2 regions of the Nonomuraea roseola genome follow, and region 1 is predicted to be linked to the other one. Evidence: predicted binding sites of a transcription regulator. Region 1 holds the regulator's gene; the other holds the start of a gene.
What was found. Region 1 encodes HspR, which represses chaperone genes until heat shock. Its sites were predicted from a motif close to ANTTGAGTCNNNNNGACTCAANT; they were not measured.

Region 1 (8,539 bases):
GGCCATGATCGTGCTCATGGTCGAGGGTGACGAGGTGCTCAACTCCGACCTCGCCAAGCAGCACGGGATCAAGCTGACCCCCAAGCACAGGGCGAACCTGAACGAGCTGAAGCTGGTGGAGACCCGTCCGCATGGCAGAACCATGATCCACGTGCTGACCGACAGGGGATGGGCGCGGCTGGCCGACGAGTTCCGCGAGGGGGTGGCCGCCTCGCCGGGGGCGACGGGTGGCGCGCTGAGGTCTCTGGCCTCGGGGGTCGCGCGTTTCATGGAGCGCACCGATCACCGCCTGGGCGACCTGTTCGAGCCTGAGCCGCCCGTCGAGGCCGCCGAACGCCCGGAGACCGCCGAAGCTCCCGGAGGCTCCCGAGCCGTCCAAGAAGCCACCGGCGTCGCCGAAGCCCTCGGAGGCGCCCGAGCCACGGGAGCCATCCGAGGCGCCCGAGCCGCCGGAGGCGTCGAGGGGGTCGAGGGCAGGGTGCGCGGGGCCTACACCGAGCTGGCTCGCGAGCCGGGCGGCTGGGTGAGCCTGACCGACCTGCGCAGGCGCCTGAGCGAGCTGCCGAGGGACGTGATGGACGACGCGCTGCGCAGCCTCAACAGGCAGCCCGACGTCGTCATGGTGCCCGAGGACAACCAGAAGGCGCTGAGGGCGGAGGATCGTGAGGCCGCGCTGGTCATCAGCGACCAGCACAAGCACTACCTCGCGATCGGCGTGCGATGAAGGAGTGGGAAGCGCTCGGCGCGCTCAGGCTCAACGCCGTCCACGCCCCCGACGACGTGTGGCGGCCCTCGCCGTACCACGTGGAGAGTCTGCACTCGACGGCAGCGCTGGACATCCGCAGAGGGCTGGCGGAGGCCAAGGAGAGCGTGGACGCCAGCCCGATCGGCGTGGTGATCCAGGGGCAGCGGGGCACGGGCAAGACCCACCTGCTGGGCTGGGCCCGCGAGCACGCCCAGCGTGAGGGCGGCTACTTCTTCCTGGTCGGCCTCCTGGACGCCAGGAACTTCTGGGACAGCATCGTGATCGCGATGCTCGACAGCCTGTGGCGTCCGGCCGAGGAGGGCCAGTCGCAGCTGCGGCTGCTGCTCAACAGGCTGGCGGCGCTGGCGGACGTGCCGAGGATGGTACGCAGGGCCGTCGACGGCAGGCGTCCGCTGGACGGCGAGGCGCTGGACCTGTTCGTGGGCGCGCTGCGCCGCAAGGGCGGCGTGGTCCTCAGGGACGCGCACGACACGGCGAGGGCGCTCGTGCTGCTGGCCTCCGACGACCTGGCGGCCCAGGACGTCGGGCAGGCCTACCTGTCGTCCATCCCCGACGAGGGACAGGGCAGGGAGTGGGGGCTGACCAAGGGGTACAGGTCGCCCCAGGAGGTGGTGCGCGACCTGTCGAGGCTGCTCGCGCTGACCGGACCCTCGGTGATCGCCGTCGACCAGGTCGACGCGCTGGTGGCGCAGTCGACGTCCAGGCTCGACGACGGGCAGGGCGCGGTGATCGAGCAGGTCGCAGGAGGGCTGATGGCCCTGCGCGACGTCACCAGACGGACGGTGACCGTCCTGTCGTGCCTGCCGCACACCTGGATGATGATCCGCGAGCAGGCGACCGCCACCGTCCGTGACAGGTTCAGGGAACCTGCCACGCTCAGGGTGCTGAAGGACCCGCAGACCGCGCGGGCCATCGTGGAGCGACGCTTCGCGGCGGGGTTCGGGCGGGTGGACTTCGAGCCGCCGTACCCGACGTGGCCGGTGAGGGAGGACGCCTTCGACAGCGCGGTGGGCCTGACACCACGGCAGATCCTCATCAAGATCGACAATCACGTGCGCACCTGCCTCGCGGACGGCGAGATCAGGGAGCTCGACCGGCTGGACGAACCGGGCGGCGGCGGGGGTGAGGGAGAGGCCCCGCCGCCGGGGTCGGGGCCCACGGGGCTGGCCGCTCTCGACGCCCGCTTCGCGTTCCTGAGGGACGGCGCGGACGTGGGACCCGCCACCGAGCCGGAGACCGAGGACGCCGTCATGCCCGGCCTGCTGTCGGCGGGGCTCTCGGCGTGGATGGCGGGCAGAGGGGACGCGGCGCACCGCTACGCCCAGGACCCTCCGCCGAGCAGCAAGCCGCCCCTGCACGCCCGCCTCCGGCTGACGCTGGACGAGGCGACCGAGGACGAGGTGCACTGGTGCTTCAGGGGCATCGCCAGCGCCAACGCCGTCGCGGCGCTCCACAGGCTCAGGGCGGCGTGCGTCTCGGCGGGACTGCGGGCCGAGGTGCCGAAGCGGCGGCTGTACGTGCTGCGGAACCAGGCATGGTCGAACGGGCCCAGGACCACTGAGGCGCTGGCCGCGTTCGAGGCGGCGGGCGGCAGAGTGCTGCGCGTGGAGGAGTCGGACCTGAAGGTCCTGGCCGCACTGCGGGAACTGCTCGAAGAGGAGCCCGCCCACCTGCAGGAGTGGCTGGCGTCACGGCGGCCGGCCGAGGACGTGAAGCTGCTGGTCGAGGCGCTGAGCCGGCCGCCGGCGGGGGGGCAGGAAGCCGGCCCGGAGGCCGACGAGATCCTGGAGAGCGCCAGGCTCGCTGAGCCCGCCCGGAGCATCGAGGAGACCGGTGGGGCCGGCGCCGCCGACGATCCCGACGCCACGGGGCCCATCGCCCTCCCCCCGGCCGCGACCTCCGCCCCCGAGCAGAGCGCGGAGGAGGCGCAGGCCCGGCCCGTGGACGGTGAGCTCGGGCCGTACCTGGTGCTGGGCAGGACGGCGCACGAAGGCGAGCAGGTGCGGATCCCGGTGGCGGCGCTGAGGAAGCACACGGCGATCTTCGCGGGATCGGGGTCGGGCAAGACGGTGCTGATCCGCAGGCTGGTCGAGGAGTGCGCGCTGCAGGGCGTCTCCTCGATCGTCCTCGACCCGAACAACGACCTGTCCAGGCTGGGCACGCCGTGGCCCGAGGCGCCGTCCACGTGGCAGGAGGGCGACAGGGAGCGGGCCGAGGAGTACCTGGCCGGCACCGACGTCGTGGTCTGGACGCCGGGCAAGCAGGCGGGCCGCCCTCTCGCCTTCCAGCCGCTGCCCGACCTCGGCGCTCTCGTGGACGATCCCGACGAGTTCGGCCAGGCCCTGGACGCCGCCGTGGCCGCGCTCGCGCCGAAGGCCAAGATCGACGGCGCGACCGCCAAGGCGCTGCAGTCGCAGGCGGTGCTGCGGGAGGCGACCAGGCACCACGCCAGGCGCGGCGGCACGGGGCTGGGCGGGTTGATCGCGCTGCTGTCGGACCTGCCCGACGGCGTCAGCGACCTGGCCAACGCCGCCAAACTGGCCGCCGACGTCGCGCAGAACCTGCGAGCCGCCGTGATCATGGATCCGCTGTTCGGCGGGAACGGCACGCCTGTGGACCCCGGCTTGCTGCTCACGCCCGAGCCTGGGCGAAGGGCCAGAGTGTCGGTGATCAACCTGGCCGGGCTGCCCTCCGAGGAGCAGCGGCAGAGCTTCGTCAACCAGCTCCAGCTCGGCCTGTTCTCCTGGATCAGGCGCCACCCCGCAGGAGACAGGCCGCTCGGCGGGCTCCTGGTCATGGACGAGGCGCAGACGTTCGCCCCCAACGGCAGGAACACCGCCGCCACTGCGAGCACGCTGATGCTCGCCTCCCAGGCCAGGAAGTACGGCCTGGGCCTGGTCTTCGCCACCCAGGCGCCGAAGGGCCTGCACAACCACATCCCGGGCAATGCGGCCACGCAGTTCTTCGGCCTGCTGAACGCCCCGATCCAGATCGCCGCGGCCACGGACATGGCCAGGGCCAAGGGCGGCCGCGTGTCGGACATCGGGCGGCTGAGGGCCGGCCAGTTCTACATGGCGGCCGAGGGGACGGGCTTGCACCAGATCAGGGTGCCGATGTGCCTCACCCACCACCCCGACTCCGCCCCCACCGCCGAAGAGGTGCTGGCGCTCGCCAACGGGAGACGCTGAAGCCCCGGACGGGAGCCCGGGGCTTCGCGGGAGTCAGGCGCGGCCGACCGTCAGCTGGTCGTCGCCGAGGTCGACCAGGACGGTGTCGCCGTCGACCACCTCGCCCGACAGGACCGCCTTGGCGAGCTGGTCGCCGATGGCCGACTGCACCAGACGGCGCAGCGGGCGGGCGCCGTACATCGGGTCGTAGCCGGTGATCGCCAGCCAGTCGCGCGCGGCAGGGGTGACGTCGAGCGTCAGCCGCCGGTCGGCCAGGCGCTGGGCCAGACGGTCCACCTGCAGATCGACGATCCTGGTCAGCTCCTCGGTGCCCAGGGCGTCGAAGAGGATGACGTCGTCGAGCCTGTTGAGGAACTCGGGCTTGAACGACGAGCGCACCGCCGCCAGCACCGCGTCGCGCTTGGCGCCGTTCTCCAGCTTCGGGTCGACGAGATACTGCGAGCCGATGTTGGAGGTGAGGATCAGGATCGTGTTGCGGAAGTCGACCGTACGGCCCTGGCCGTCGGTCAGCCTGCCGTCGTCGAGCACCTGGAGCAGGATGTCGAAGACCTCGGGGTGGGCCTTCTCGACCTCGTCGAGCAGCACGACGGTGTAGGGACGGCGCCGCACGGCCTCGGTGAGCTGGCCGCCCTCCTCGTAGCCGATGTATCCGGGAGGCGCGCCGACCAGGCGGGCGACGCTGTGCTTCTCGGAGTACTCGGACATGTCGATGCGGGTCATCGCCCGCTCGTCGTCGAACAGGAACTCCGCCAGCGCCTTGGCCAGCTCGGTCTTGCCGACGCCGGTCGGCCCGAGGAACAGGAAGCTGCCCGTCGGCCTGTCGGGGTCGGAGATGCCGGCGCGGCTGCGCCGTACGGCGTCGGAGACCGCCTGGACGGCCTCGCGCTGACCGATGAGGCGCGTGCCCAGCTCCTCCTCCATGCGCAGCAGCTTGGCGGTCTCGGCCTCGAGCAGACGTCCTGCGGGGATGCCCGTCCACGAGGAGATGACCTCGGCGATGTCGTCGGAGCCGACCTCCTCCTTGACCATCTGCTGCTCGGGGGTCTCCTGGGCGGCGGTCTCGAGCTCCTTCTCCAGCCGCGGCACCTCGTCGTAGAGCAGCCTGGAGGCCTCGGCGTAGTTGCCGTCGCGCTGGAAGCGCTCGGCCGACCCGCGCACCTCGTCGAGCTGCTTCTTCAGGTCGCCGACCCTGTTGAGGCCCGCCTTCTCCTTCTGCCACCTGGCCACGAGGGCGTTGAGCTCCTCCTGGCGGTCGGCCAGCTCGGCGCGCAGCCGCCCGAGACGCTGGACGGAGGCCTCGTCGGTCTCCTTGGCCAGCGCCAACTCCTCCATCTTCATCCTGTCGACGTTGCGCTGGAGCTGGTCGATCTCGACGGGGCGCGAGTCGATCTCCATGCGCAGCCGCGACGCCGCCTCGTCGACCAGGTCGATGGCCTTGTCGGGCAGGAAGCGGTTGGTGATGTAGCGGTCGGAGAGGGCCGCGGCGGCGACCAGCGCGCTGTCGGCGATCTGCACCTGGTGGTGGGCCTCGTAGCGGCCCTTCAGCCCGCGCAGGATCGCGATCGTGTCCTCGACCGAGGGCTCGCCCACGTAGACCTGCTGGAAGCGCCGCTCCAGCGCGGGGTCCTTCTCGATGCGCTCGCGGTACTCGTCGAGCGTGGTCGCGCCGATCATGCGCAGCTCGCCGCGGGCCAGCATGGGCTTGAGCATGTTGCCCGCGTCCATCGCGCCCTCGGCGGCGCCCGCGCCGACCATGGTGTGCAGCTCGTCGATGAAGGTGACGATCTGCCCGTTGCTCTCCTTGATCTCGGAGAGCACGGCCTTGAGCCGCTCCTCGAACTCGCCGCGGTACTTGGCACCCGCCACCATCGCGCTGAGGTCGAGCGAGATCAGCTTCTTGTTGCGCAGCGACTCGGGCACGTCGCCGGCCACGATGCGCTGGGCCAGGCCCTCGACGACGGCGGTCTTGCCCACGCCAGGCTCGCCGATCAGCACCGGGTTGTTCTTGGTGCGGCGCGACAGCACCTGCACCACGCGCCTGATCTCGGAGTCGCGCCCGATGACGGGGTCGAGCTTGCCGCTGCGGGCGTGCTCGGTCAGGTCGACGCCGTACTTCTCCAGCGCCTGGTAGGTGTCCTCGGGTGTCTCGCTGGTGACCCGGGCGTGCCCGCGCACCTGCTCGAAGGCGTCGAGCAGCGCCTGTGGCGTGGCCCCCGCGTCCTTCAGCAGGCTCGCCATCTCACCGCCGTCGGTCGCGAGGCCGACCAGCAGGTGCTCGGTCGAGACGTACTCGTCCTCGAGCCGCTTGGCCCGCTGCGCGGCGGTGTTGATCACGGTGAGGAGTTGGCGCGAGCTGGACGGCGCGCTCACCGTGGCGCCCTGCGCCTTGGGCAGCCCGGCCAGCGTGGTCTCGACCTTCGCCCGCAGCGCCTTCCAGTCGGCTCCCACCGCTTCGAGCAGGGGTACGGCGGTGCCGCCTGTCTGGGAGAGGAGGGCGGAGAGCAGGTGCGCGGTCGCGATCTCGGGATTTCCCTCAGCGGCGGCCCGTCGCATCGCGACTGACAGCGCTTCCTGGCTCTTCTGGGTGAGCTTGTAGTCCATATGTTCAGGCCCCCGGTGGCAGCTCGTATCGGATCAGAGCTTTGACCATGGACATCTCGGCCCTGAGGCGGTGAACCTCCTCACGCAGCCTCAGCGCCTCGTTCTCCAGCTCAAGGATCCGCTTGATGCCGGCGAGGTTGATGCCCTCCTCCTGGGAGAGGCGCTGCACCTCGCGCAGCTGGATGATGTCTCGCATCGAGTAGAGGCGGCCGCGCCCCGCCGTACGGCCTGGGCACACCAGTCCGAGACGGTCGTACTGCCTGAGGGTCTGCGGGTGCAGACCGGACAGCTGGGCGGCCACGGAGATGACGTAGACGGGTGTTTCATCGGAAAGGTTGAAGTAGTTGGCGTCCATCGGCCTACTCGCTTCTGGCCCGTTGGATGAGGTCGGCCCTCGGGTCCTCACTCGCGGTGGCGGTGCGGAACTCCGTGAGCAACTCGCGTGACTTGTCGTCGAGCTGCTTGGGGACGAGCACCTCCACCGTGGCGAGCAGGTCGCCCTTGGTGCCGTCCTTGCGCGCGGCCCCCCTGCCGCGAACCCTGAAGGTGCGGCCGTTGGGCGTGCCCGCGGGGATGCGCAGAGTGACGGGAAGGCCCTTGAGGACAGGAACCTTGATCTCCGCGCCGAGCGCCGCCTCGGTGAAGGTGACGGGCACGGTGATGGTCAGGTTGTCGCCCGACCGCCCGAACACCGCGTGCGGCTTCACATGGGTCTGGATGTAGAGGTCTCCCGCGGGGCCGCCGTTCTCGCCAGGCGCTCCCTTGCCCTTGAGCTTGACCCGCTGGCCGTCGGCCACCCCCGCGGGGATGCGCGCCTGGATCGTGCGGGTGCTCTTGGCCCTGCCGCTTCCGTCGCACACGGGGCAGGGGTCGTCGACGAGGAGACCGCGGCCCTTGCAGTCGCGGCACGGCTCGGAGAAGGCGAAGTTGCCCAGGTTGCGGCTGGCCGCTCCGGTGCCCTCACAGGTGGGGCAGACCCTCGGGGTCGTGCCCGCCTTGGCGCCCGTGCCGCTACAGGCATTGCACGCCGACGACGTGGTCAGCCTGAGCGAGACGGTGTGGCCCTCGACGGCCTCGGTGAAGGACAGCGTGACCTCGGACTCGATGTCCTGGCCGCGCCTCGGCCTGGTCGTCGCGCCCGTGGTGCGGGCGCCCGTGCCGCCGCCTCTGTTGAACAGCCCCCCGAAGAGGTCGCCGATGCGGTCGCTGGTGCTCCCGCCCTGCTGGCCCGTGCCGCCGAACAGGTCGCCGAAGTCGAAAGGAAACCCGCCGCTGCCGCCACCCGGCCTCGGGGCGCCCACGCCCGAGCCGAACAGCGTGCGCGCCTCGTCGTACTCCTTGCGCCGCTTGGAGTCGGAGAGCACGTCGTTGGCCTCGGAGATCTCCTTGAACCTGGCCTCCTTGGCGGCGTCACCCTGATTGGCGTCGGGGTGGTACTGCCTGGCCAGCTTCCGGTAGGCCTTCTTGATCTCGTCGGCGGTGGCGGTCTTGGGCACACCAAGGACGGCGTAGTAGTCCTTTTCCAAGTAGTCCTTGGTGCTCATCTATGCGTCCTTTCGGGGGATGTTCTTAGTCTTCGTCAGACGCGGCAGGGGCGTCCTCGGGCTCGGCCACCGCGACCCGTGCGGGACGCAGCACCCGATCGCCGATGCGGTAGCCGGGCTGCAGCACCTCGATGGCGGTCGGCTCGGTCACCTCCGAGGAGTAGCTGTGCATCAGCGCCTCGTGCACCGTCGGGTCGAAGGGGTCGCCCTTCTGCCCGAACGAGGTCAGCCCCAGCTTGGTGACCGCGGCCTCCAGCGACTCGGCGACCTTGGCGAAACCGCCGTTCAGCTCGCCGTGGTCGCGGGCCCTGCCGATGTCGTCGAGGACCGGTAGCAGCTCGGAGAGGGCGCCTGCGACGGCCTGCTCGCGTACCGCGATCCTGTCCCGCTCGACCCGCCTGCGGTAGTTGGTGTACTCCGCCTGCAGGCGCTGGAGGTCG
Region 2 (8,539 bases), on a different contig from region 1:
GCGCTGGCCGGTGCGCGGGTGCAGGTTCGTCATCTGGGTGTCATCGGCAGCCGGTTCCGTCCCACGGGCGGGACGATGGCCCGCGAGATCGGCACGGCCATCCTCGACCTGGCCGAGGCGCACGGCCGTCTCGACAGCGGCGAGCGTGGGGCGTGGGAGGCGTGGCTGGAGGAAGGCGTCGCCGCCATCGCACCGCAGGCGGCCGACGGCGGCAGGTCGGCTACGCTGGCGCGCCTGTTCGCCGCGGTCCGTCGGCCGATGCCGTCCACTCCTGCAGCTCGGCAACCGCGAGAGCGGACCACGGACGGTCGCCACATCACGGGCGTGCTCGCCAGGACGTGTCCCCACTCGATCCGCGTCCATGGCGGCTGACCGGGCCCGATGATCGCACGCTGTCCGGCGGCTCCGACGGTGTCGGCGGAGCCCCGCGACGGCGTAGTACCCGCGAGTTAGCCGGGAGGTTCACGCCCCGGGGCGACGCGCGCTGGGTCGCGCGGCGACCTGCGCCCGCGAAGCGCCTCGCCTGGCTGCCCGTGGTCGCCCTGATCCTGGGGTTTATGACATGGTGTCGTCATCGACTTGACGTGAGCCACCGATTTTGGTGACACTGTGTCATGACCTTCTCCGAGACCCTTCGCGCGGCCACCTGGAGCGACCACGAGTCGGCCGAGGGCGAAAGCTATCTCACCGAGCTGATGGCGGGACGGCTCAGCGCCGAGGAGTACGGCGAGATGGTCGCCCAGCACTACTTCGCCTACCTCGCGCTCGACGGCGCGGCCGAGCGGCTGGCCGAGCACCCCGTCGCAGGGCGCTTCGTCTTCCCCTCGCTGTACCGGCAGCGGGCGCTGGAGCGGGACCTGGCGACGATCTACGGCCCCGCGTGGGAGTCGCGCATCGCGCCGTCCAAGGCGACCAGGACCCTGGTGGCCCGCATCGAGCAGGTCTCCGACTGGCCGGGCGGCTACATCGCCCACCACTACACCCGCTACATGGGAGACCTGTCGGGCGGCCAGTTCATCAGGATGGAGCTGCAGAAGATCTACGGCTACGGCAAGGGCGGCGGCGTCGACTTCTACGTCTTCGACGAGATCGGCTCGCTGCCGCGCTTCAAGAACGAGTATCGCGCCCGCCTCGACGCCCTCGCGCTCGACGAGGCGGAGGGGCAGCGGATCATCCGCGAGGTGCGGCTGGCCTACCAGCTCAACACCGAGGTGCTGGCCGAACTGCTGCACACGGTCAGGTCGGCGGCATAGGCCCATGCCCAGGATCAGCGCCGCCACGATCGGCGAGCACCGCGCCCAGACGCAGGACCGCATCCTGCAGGCGGTCTCGCGGCTGTCGCGCGTGCAGGGCATCGACGCGATCTCGATGACGGACGTGGCGCACGAGGCCGGCATCACCCGCACCGTGCTCTACAACTACTACCCCGACAAGGCGGCGCTGCTGCTCGCCTTCACCGAGCGCGTCACGCACTACTTCATCGAGGCCTACACCGCGCAGCTGCCGCCGTCCGCCTCGCCTTCGGAGCGGCTGCGCGCCTTCGTCAGGCTGCAGCTGGCCGGGCTCGTGGCGCATCCGCATCCCGGCGCCGCGGGGCTCAGCGCCTCCCTCGGCCCCGACGCCTACCAGCAGCTGGCCGACCACGTGGCGCCGATGCAGCGCATCCTGGTCGAGATCCTCGACAGCGGCGCCGCCTCGGCGGACTTCCACCTGCAGGACGTCGCGGCCACGGCACGCATGATCATGGCCGTCATCGGAGCCGAGCGGGAGCCGCTGATCAGCGGGCGGGTGAGCGTGGAGGCGGCCGAGGAGATCGTGTCGGGCTTCGTGCTTCGCGCGCTCGGCAGCGCCTCCTGATCGGGTCGCGCGGCCTCGCTCACTCGCCAGGGCGCACCAGCCCCGTCTCATAGGCGTAGACGATCGCCTGGGCCCTGTCGCGCAGGTCGAGCTTGGTCAGCACCCTGCCCACGTGCGTCTTCACCGTCTGCTCCGCCACCACGAGCTTGGAGGCGATCTCCTGGTTCGACAGCCCCTGGGCGATCAGCGTCATCACCTCGGTCTCCCGCTCGGTCAGCTCGGCCAGCCGCTTCACCGAGGGCGCCCTCGGCCCGCCCAGCCTGGCGAACTCGTGGATCAGCCGCTTGGTGACAGCGGGCGCGATCAGCGCGTCGCCCGCCGCCACCACCCGCACCGCCTCGGCCAGCTGCGCGGCAGAGGCGTCCTTCAGCAGGAACCCGCTGGCGCCCGCGCGCAACGCCTCGTAGACGTAGTCGTCCAGGTCGAACGTGGTGAGGATGAGCACCTTCGTCCGGGCGGAGGCCATCAGCCGCCTGGTGGCCTCCAGCCCGTCCATCACCGGCATCCTGACGTCCATCAGCACCACGTCGGGCGCCAGCTCGGCGACCCTTTCCAGCGCCTCGGCGCCGTTGGCGGCCTCGCCGACCACCTCGATGTCGGGCTGGCTGCTCAGGAAGACGGTGAACCCGGTGCGCACCATGCCCTGGTCGTCGGCGATCAGCACCCTGATCATGACACTCCCTCCAGCGGCAGCATGGCCTTCACCTCGAACCCGCCCCCTTCCACGGGACCCGTCTCCAGCGACCCGCCCAGCAGCGAGGCCCGCTCCCTCATGCCAGCCACATCGGCTGCGGTGCGGCTTCGGTCAGGTTGGTCAGGTCGCTGAAGACGGTGCCGAACAGCGTCCAGGCCAGCAGGAGATCCGCCACCCGCACCAGATCGAGGTGGCCGAAGGGCAGCAGCCCGCGCAGCGGCCTGGGCATCGGAGGGCGCAACCTGCGCGAACGCGCGGGCGCGGGGTCGGCCTCGCCCCTGAAGAGCGCGAGCCTGAAGGGCTGGACGACGGCCGAGATCACCGCAACAGCCTACGAGGCTCTGACCAGGCCCGCATCAACCCTGAGAGTGATCCCTCGGAGGTATCACTTACATCATTACGATCGCTGTGAGCGAACATCAGCAACTTCGGGAACATTGGAGGGCTCTCGTTAATTGAGTCGGTATAACTCAACCCTTTGGAGTTCAGATGAGTGAGAGCTTGATCCTCCCGGTCCTGCCACTCGACGACGAGGTGGTCCTGCCGGGCATGGTGGTCCCTCTGGACCTGTCCGACTCCGAGGTCCGGGCTGCGATCGACGCGGCTCAGGCTTCTGGTCTCAACAAGCCGCGGGTGCTCCTCGTTCCCAGGATCGACGGCCGTTACGGCGCCGTCGGCGTCCAGGCCGTGGTGGAGCAGGTCGGAAGGCTCCCCGGGGGTGAGCCCGCCGCCGTCGTCCGTGGCGTCAACAGGGCCAGGGTCGGCAAGGGCACGACCGGCCCGGGCGCGGCCCTGTGGGTGGAGGTGCTCACGGTCGACCCCGTTCAGGTGGGTGAGCGGGCGCAGGAGCTGGCCAAGGAGTACAAGGCCCTGGCCACGACCATCTTGCAGAAGCGTGGCGCGTGGCAGGTGGTCGACCAGGTCAACCAGATCGACGACCCCTCCGTGCTGGCCGACAGCTCCGGCTACACACCTTGGCTGAGCACCGCGCAGAAGGTGGAGCTGCTGGAGGCCCCCGACCCCGCCGACAGGCTGGCCAAGCTGGTCGAGTGGTCGCGTGAGCACCTGGCCGAGCTGGACGTGGCCGAGACGATCCGCAAGGACGTCCAGGAGGGCATGGAGAAGCAGCAGCGGGAGTTCCTGCTGCGCCAGCAGCTGGCCGCGGTCCGCAAGGAGCTCAAGGAGCTCAACGGCGACACCGAGACCGAGGAGGAGGACTACCGCGCCCGCGTGGAGGCGGCCGACCTCCCCGAGAAGGTGCGTGAGGCCGCGCTCAAGGAGGTCGACAAGCTGGAGCGGACCTCCGACCAGTCGCCCGAGACCGGCTGGATCCGCACGTGGCTCGACACCGTCCTCGACATCCCGTGGAACGAGACGAGCGACGACAACTACGACATCGCGGGTGCCCGTGAGGTGCTCGACGCCGACCACACCGGCCTCGACGACGTGAAGGACCGCGTCATCGAGTACCTGGCCGTGCGCAAGCGCCGCCAGGACAAGGGCCTCGGCGTGGTGGGCGGCCGCCGCAGCGGCGCCGTCCTCGCTCTGGCGGGCCCTCCAGGAGTCGGCAAGACGTCGCTGGGCGAGTCCGTGGCCCGCGCCATGGGCAGGAAGTTCGTCCGCGTCGCCCTCGGCGGCGTGCGCGACGAGGCGGAGATCCGCGGACACCGGCGCACCTACGTCGGCGCGCAGTCCGGACGCATCGTCAGGGCGATCCGCGAGGCGGGCTCGATGAACCCGGTCGTGCTGCTCGACGAGATCGACAAGGTCGGCGCCGACTACCGGGGCGACCCGACGGCCGCCCTGCTCGAGGTCCTCGACCCCGCGCAGAACCACACCTTCCGCGACCACTACCTGGAGGTCGAGCTCGACCTGTCGGACGTGCTCTTCCTCGCGACGGCCAACGTCCTGGAGGCCATCCCTGGGCCGCTGCTCGACCGCATGGAGGTCGTCACCCTCGACGGCTACACCGAGGACGAGAAGGTGGCCATCGCCCGCGACCACCTGCTGCCCAAGCAGCTGGAGCTGGCGGGCCTGACCGCCGAGGAGGTCACGGTGGAGGAGGCGGCGCTGCGCAAGCTGGCCGCCGAGTACACCCGCGAGGCGGGCGTGCGCTCCCTCGAGCGCTCGATCGCCAGGATCCTGCGCAAGGTCACGGCCAAGGACGCGCTGCCGTCCGTCGTCGGCGAGGACAACCTGGTCGACTACCTGGGCAGGCCGCGCTTCGTTCCCGAGGCGTCGCTTCCCGAGTCCAAGCAGCGCACCTCGGTGCCCGGCGTGGCCACCGGCCTCGCGGTGACGGGGGCGGGCGGAGACGTCCTCTACGTCGAGGCGTCGCTGGCCGACCCCGAGACGGGCGAGACGGGGCTGACCCTCACCGGCCAGCTGGGCGACGTGATGAAGGAGTCGGCGCGGATCGCGCTGTCCTACCTGCGCTCGCACGGCGCGGAGCTGGAGCTGCCCGTCACCGCGCTGAAGGACCGCTCGGTGCACGTGCACTTCCCCGCGGGCGCCGTCCCCAAGGACGGGCCCTCGGCGGGTGTCACGCTCACCACGGCCCTGGCCTCGCTGCTGTCAGGACGGCTGGTCCGCAACGACGTGGCGATGACCGGCGAGATCTCCCTCACCGGCAGGGTGCTGCCCATCGGCGGCGTCAAGCAGAAGCTGCTGGCGGCGCACAGGGCGGGCATCACCACCGTGCTCATCCCCGCCCGCAACGAGCCCGACCTGGACGACCTGCCCAAGGAGGTCCGCGACGAGCTGACCATCCACGCGGTGAGCGACGTGCGCGAGGTCCTCGACATCGCGCTCGCCCCCGCGAAGGTGGCGCAGCCGGCCGCCGCGTGACCGCGGCCGTCTGACCGTCACCCCGAAGCCGCCCCGCCGTCACCGTACGGCGGGGCGGCTTCTTCACGCGCGGCGGCCTCGATCAGGCGATCCGCGTCCTCTTGCGGGCCTCGGCGAGCACGCTGACCACGGCCTCGAGGTCGGCGGGGCCCGTTCGATGGCTGGTCACGCACAGGCGGATGGCGGGACGCCCCGCGAGCCTGACCGTGCTGAGCCACGCGGCGCCGCTCCTGACCACGTGATCGGCGACGGCGGCGTGCCAGGCGGCGCTGCGCTCATGGCCTCCCGTCTCGGCCTCGGGAGCCGTCACGCAGACGACGGGCAGAGGGGTGTCGTTGATGCGCGACCAGCCGTCCTCGGCGAGACGGCGCGCGAGCATCTCTCCGAGCCGCACGTCCCTCTCGAGCTGCGCGGCGTAGGCATGCCTGCCCGCGACGGCGAGGGCCAGGAAGACCTTCAGGCCGGCGAAGCGGCGTGACCACTGCACGCTGGTGGCGTAGGGGTCGGGAGCGTCCTCGGTCTCGGCGGGCATGTACGAGGTCGTCGCGTGGAAGCTCTCCGAGAGAGCCGCCGGATGCGAGGTGAGGAACATGCCCGCGCCCATCGGCGCCGACAGCCATTTGTGCGCGTCCACCGTGACGCTGTCGGCCAGCTCCACCCCTGCCAGCAGCGGGCGCAGCGTGTCGGACAGCGCGACCGCTCCCGCCCACGCGGCGTCGACGTGGAAGTGCAGGTTCCACTCCCGCGCCAGGGCGGCCAGCTCGCGCAGCGGGTCGAGCGCGCCTCCTGCCGTCGTGCCCGCCGTACCGACCAGGAGGAAGGGTCGCAGGCCGGCCGCCACGTCGGCCGCGCGCATCTCGCGCAGCCTGGCCGTGTCCATGCGGTGCGCCGCGTCGGCGGGCACCAGCCGTACGGCGTCGCGGCCCAGCCCCGTCATGTGCGCGATCTTGAGCCAGGCCAGGTGGCTCTCGGCGGAGGCGTACAGCACGGGTCGTCCGGGCAGGCCGGAGAGTCCCGACCTCGGATAGGTGGCGAACCCGCGGGTCATGGCGACGACGACCGCCGTCAGATTGGCCTCGGCGCCGCCCACCGTGAAGGCGCCCTCCGTGGTGGCGGGCAGGCCGAGCCTTTCGGCCATGAAGCGCAGCACGTGCCGCTCCATCTCGACGGCGGCGGGCGCGTGGCTGTAGGCGGCCAGCTGGGGATTGACCCCGGCGGCGACCAGCTCGCCCGCCACGCCCCACCAGGTGGGGGTGGGGTTGAACAGGCCGAAGTAGCGGGGGTGCGTCGTGTGCACCCCCCAGCGGCGCAGCGCCTCCATCACCTCGGGCAGCGCTTCGGCGGATGGTCTCGCCACCTCGAAGTCCTGGCCCGCCAGCCATTCGCGCAGCCACGCGGTGCCGGGCTCCGGCGGCGCCACCGGGCCCTCGGCCACCTCCTTCGCGTGCCGTACGACCAGGTCCACCGCGGCCGTCAGCAGCCTGGCCCCTTCTTCCTCGCCCACGTCGAGCGGTCCCGCATGGTTCATGACACCACTGTCGCCGGGGTGCCTCCCGGCTACTAGTGGCGAAAATGTCGTGTTCCACAAGATTTGAGCCATTAGATTGGCGGCATGGCCAGGATCCGCGTGGTCGTCCCTGTGCTGGACGAGTGTCCGCTGTTCGAGCTCGCCGTCCCCTGTGAGGTCTTCGGCAGGGACCGCCGCGACCTGACCCCCGACTGGTACGACCTCGCGCTCTGCCAGAGCACCGACCACGAGCCGAAGTCGCTCAACGGGCTGTCGCTGCGCGCGCCCCACGGGCTGGAGGCGATGCGCTCGGCCGACCTCGTCGTGGTGCCCGCCTGCGCGGACGCCTCCTACCGCCCGCCCGAGGCGCTGCTGAGCGCGCTGGTCGAGGCGCACGAGAGGGGCGCGCGGATCGCCGCCGTGTGCTCGGGCGCCTTCGTCCTGGCCGCCGCCGGCCTGCTCGACGGCCGTGAAGCCGCCACGCACTGGATGCACGCCGACGAGCTGCAGCGGCGCTACCCGAGGGTCGACGTCAATCCGCGTGCCCTGTTCGTCGACGAAGGCGACGTCCTCACCAGCGCGGGCACCGCGGCGGGCATCGACCTGTGCCTGCACATCGTCCGCCGTGACTTCGGCGCGGCCGTGGCGGCGGAGGTCGGCCGCAGGATGGTCGTCGCGCCGCAGCGGGAGGGCGACCAGGCGCAGTACGTGTCGCCCGACCTGCCGGGCCCGGCCCAGGACAGGGGGCTCGGCCCTGTGCTGGGGTGGGCGCTCGAGCGGCTGCACGAGCCCGTCACCATCCCGCAGCTGGCCGAGCAGGCCAGGATGAGCACCAGGACCTTCACCCGCCGCTTCCGCCAGGAGACGGGCCTGACCCCCATCGGGTGGCTCACACGGCAGCGCCTGGACAGGGCGCGCGAGCTCCTGGAGACCACGCGGCTGCCCGTCGACGCCGTGGCCGAGCGTTCGGGCTTCAGCACGGGCAACGGCCTGCGCCAGCACTTCACGAAGGTCCTCGGCACCACGCCCTCCGCCTACCGCCGCGCCTTCCGGAGTGTCGGCGACATGGAATGACGGGTGAGGCTCGGCCTTCAGGGGGCGGCCTCGAGTGAGCCACTTCACATCGTGGCCAGGGAATACCCCCTCGGACGACGTCGTTGGCCTCGGTGTGAACGAGATGCGAATGCGCATGTGTACGGGCTGTCAGGCCCGCCGGTAGCGCACCCTTCCCACCCTCTCGTTCAAAGGCATTCCGATGATCCGACCCAGCTTCGTGCTGCGCCGCCTGAGTCACCTGCCGTTTCACCCAGGCACCCGCTGACGCTTCCCCCGCGTTGACTGTCCATTACCGACTCCGTTGTGGGGAAATTCGTGATTCAGGCTTCTGGCCTGCGCAAGTCGTACGGGAGCACCGTCGCGCTGGACGGTGTCGACCTGGACGTGCGTCAGGGTGAGATCTTCGGCGTGCTCGGCCAGAGCGGCGCCGGCAAGAGCACGCTGCTGCGCTGCGTCAACCTTCTGGAACGCCCCGACCAGGGCACCGTGACGGTGGCGGGCCAGGAGATGACCGCGCTCGGCGAGCGCGAGCTGCGCGCCGCCAGGCAGCGGATCGGTATGATCCACCAGCACTTCGC

Region 2: a site for HspR is predicted at 3,005-3,027, ahead of lon (endopeptidase La). Genes of this name have one in related genera too.

What each region holds. Positions count from the first base shown of each region.
Region 1 covers NZ_BAAAXC010000015.1:2,394,788-2,403,326, reverse strand. Annotated here, with positions in the region: gene ABFX55_RS34560 (hypothetical protein) at 1-724, shown strand, start outside; gene ABFX55_RS34555 (helicase HerA domain-containing protein) at 721-3,954, shown strand; gene clpB (ATP-dependent chaperone ClpB) at 3,988-6,555, opposite strand; gene ABFX55_RS34545 (heat shock protein transcriptional repressor HspR) at 6,560-6,910, opposite strand; gene dnaJ (molecular chaperone DnaJ) at 6,915-8,099, opposite strand; gene grpE (nucleotide exchange factor GrpE) at 8,125-8,539, opposite strand, start outside.
Region 2 covers NZ_BAAAXC010000012.1:611,191-619,729, forward strand. Annotated here, with positions in the region: gene ABFX55_RS14995 (glycosyltransferase family 2 protein) at 1-372, shown strand, start outside; gene ABFX55_RS15000 (biliverdin-producing heme oxygenase) at 615-1,253, shown strand; gene ABFX55_RS15005 (TetR/AcrR family transcriptional regulator) at 1,258-1,857, shown strand; gene ABFX55_RS15010 (response regulator) at 1,877-2,530, opposite strand; gene ABFX55_RS15015 (hypothetical protein) at 2,628-2,873, opposite strand; gene lon (endopeptidase La) at 3,041-5,398, shown strand; gene ABFX55_RS15025 (pyridoxal phosphate-dependent decarboxylase family protein) at 5,481-6,926, opposite strand; gene ABFX55_RS15030 (GlxA family transcriptional regulator) at 7,011-7,979, shown strand; gene ABFX55_RS15035 (methionine ABC transporter ATP-binding protein) at 8,277-8,539, shown strand, end outside.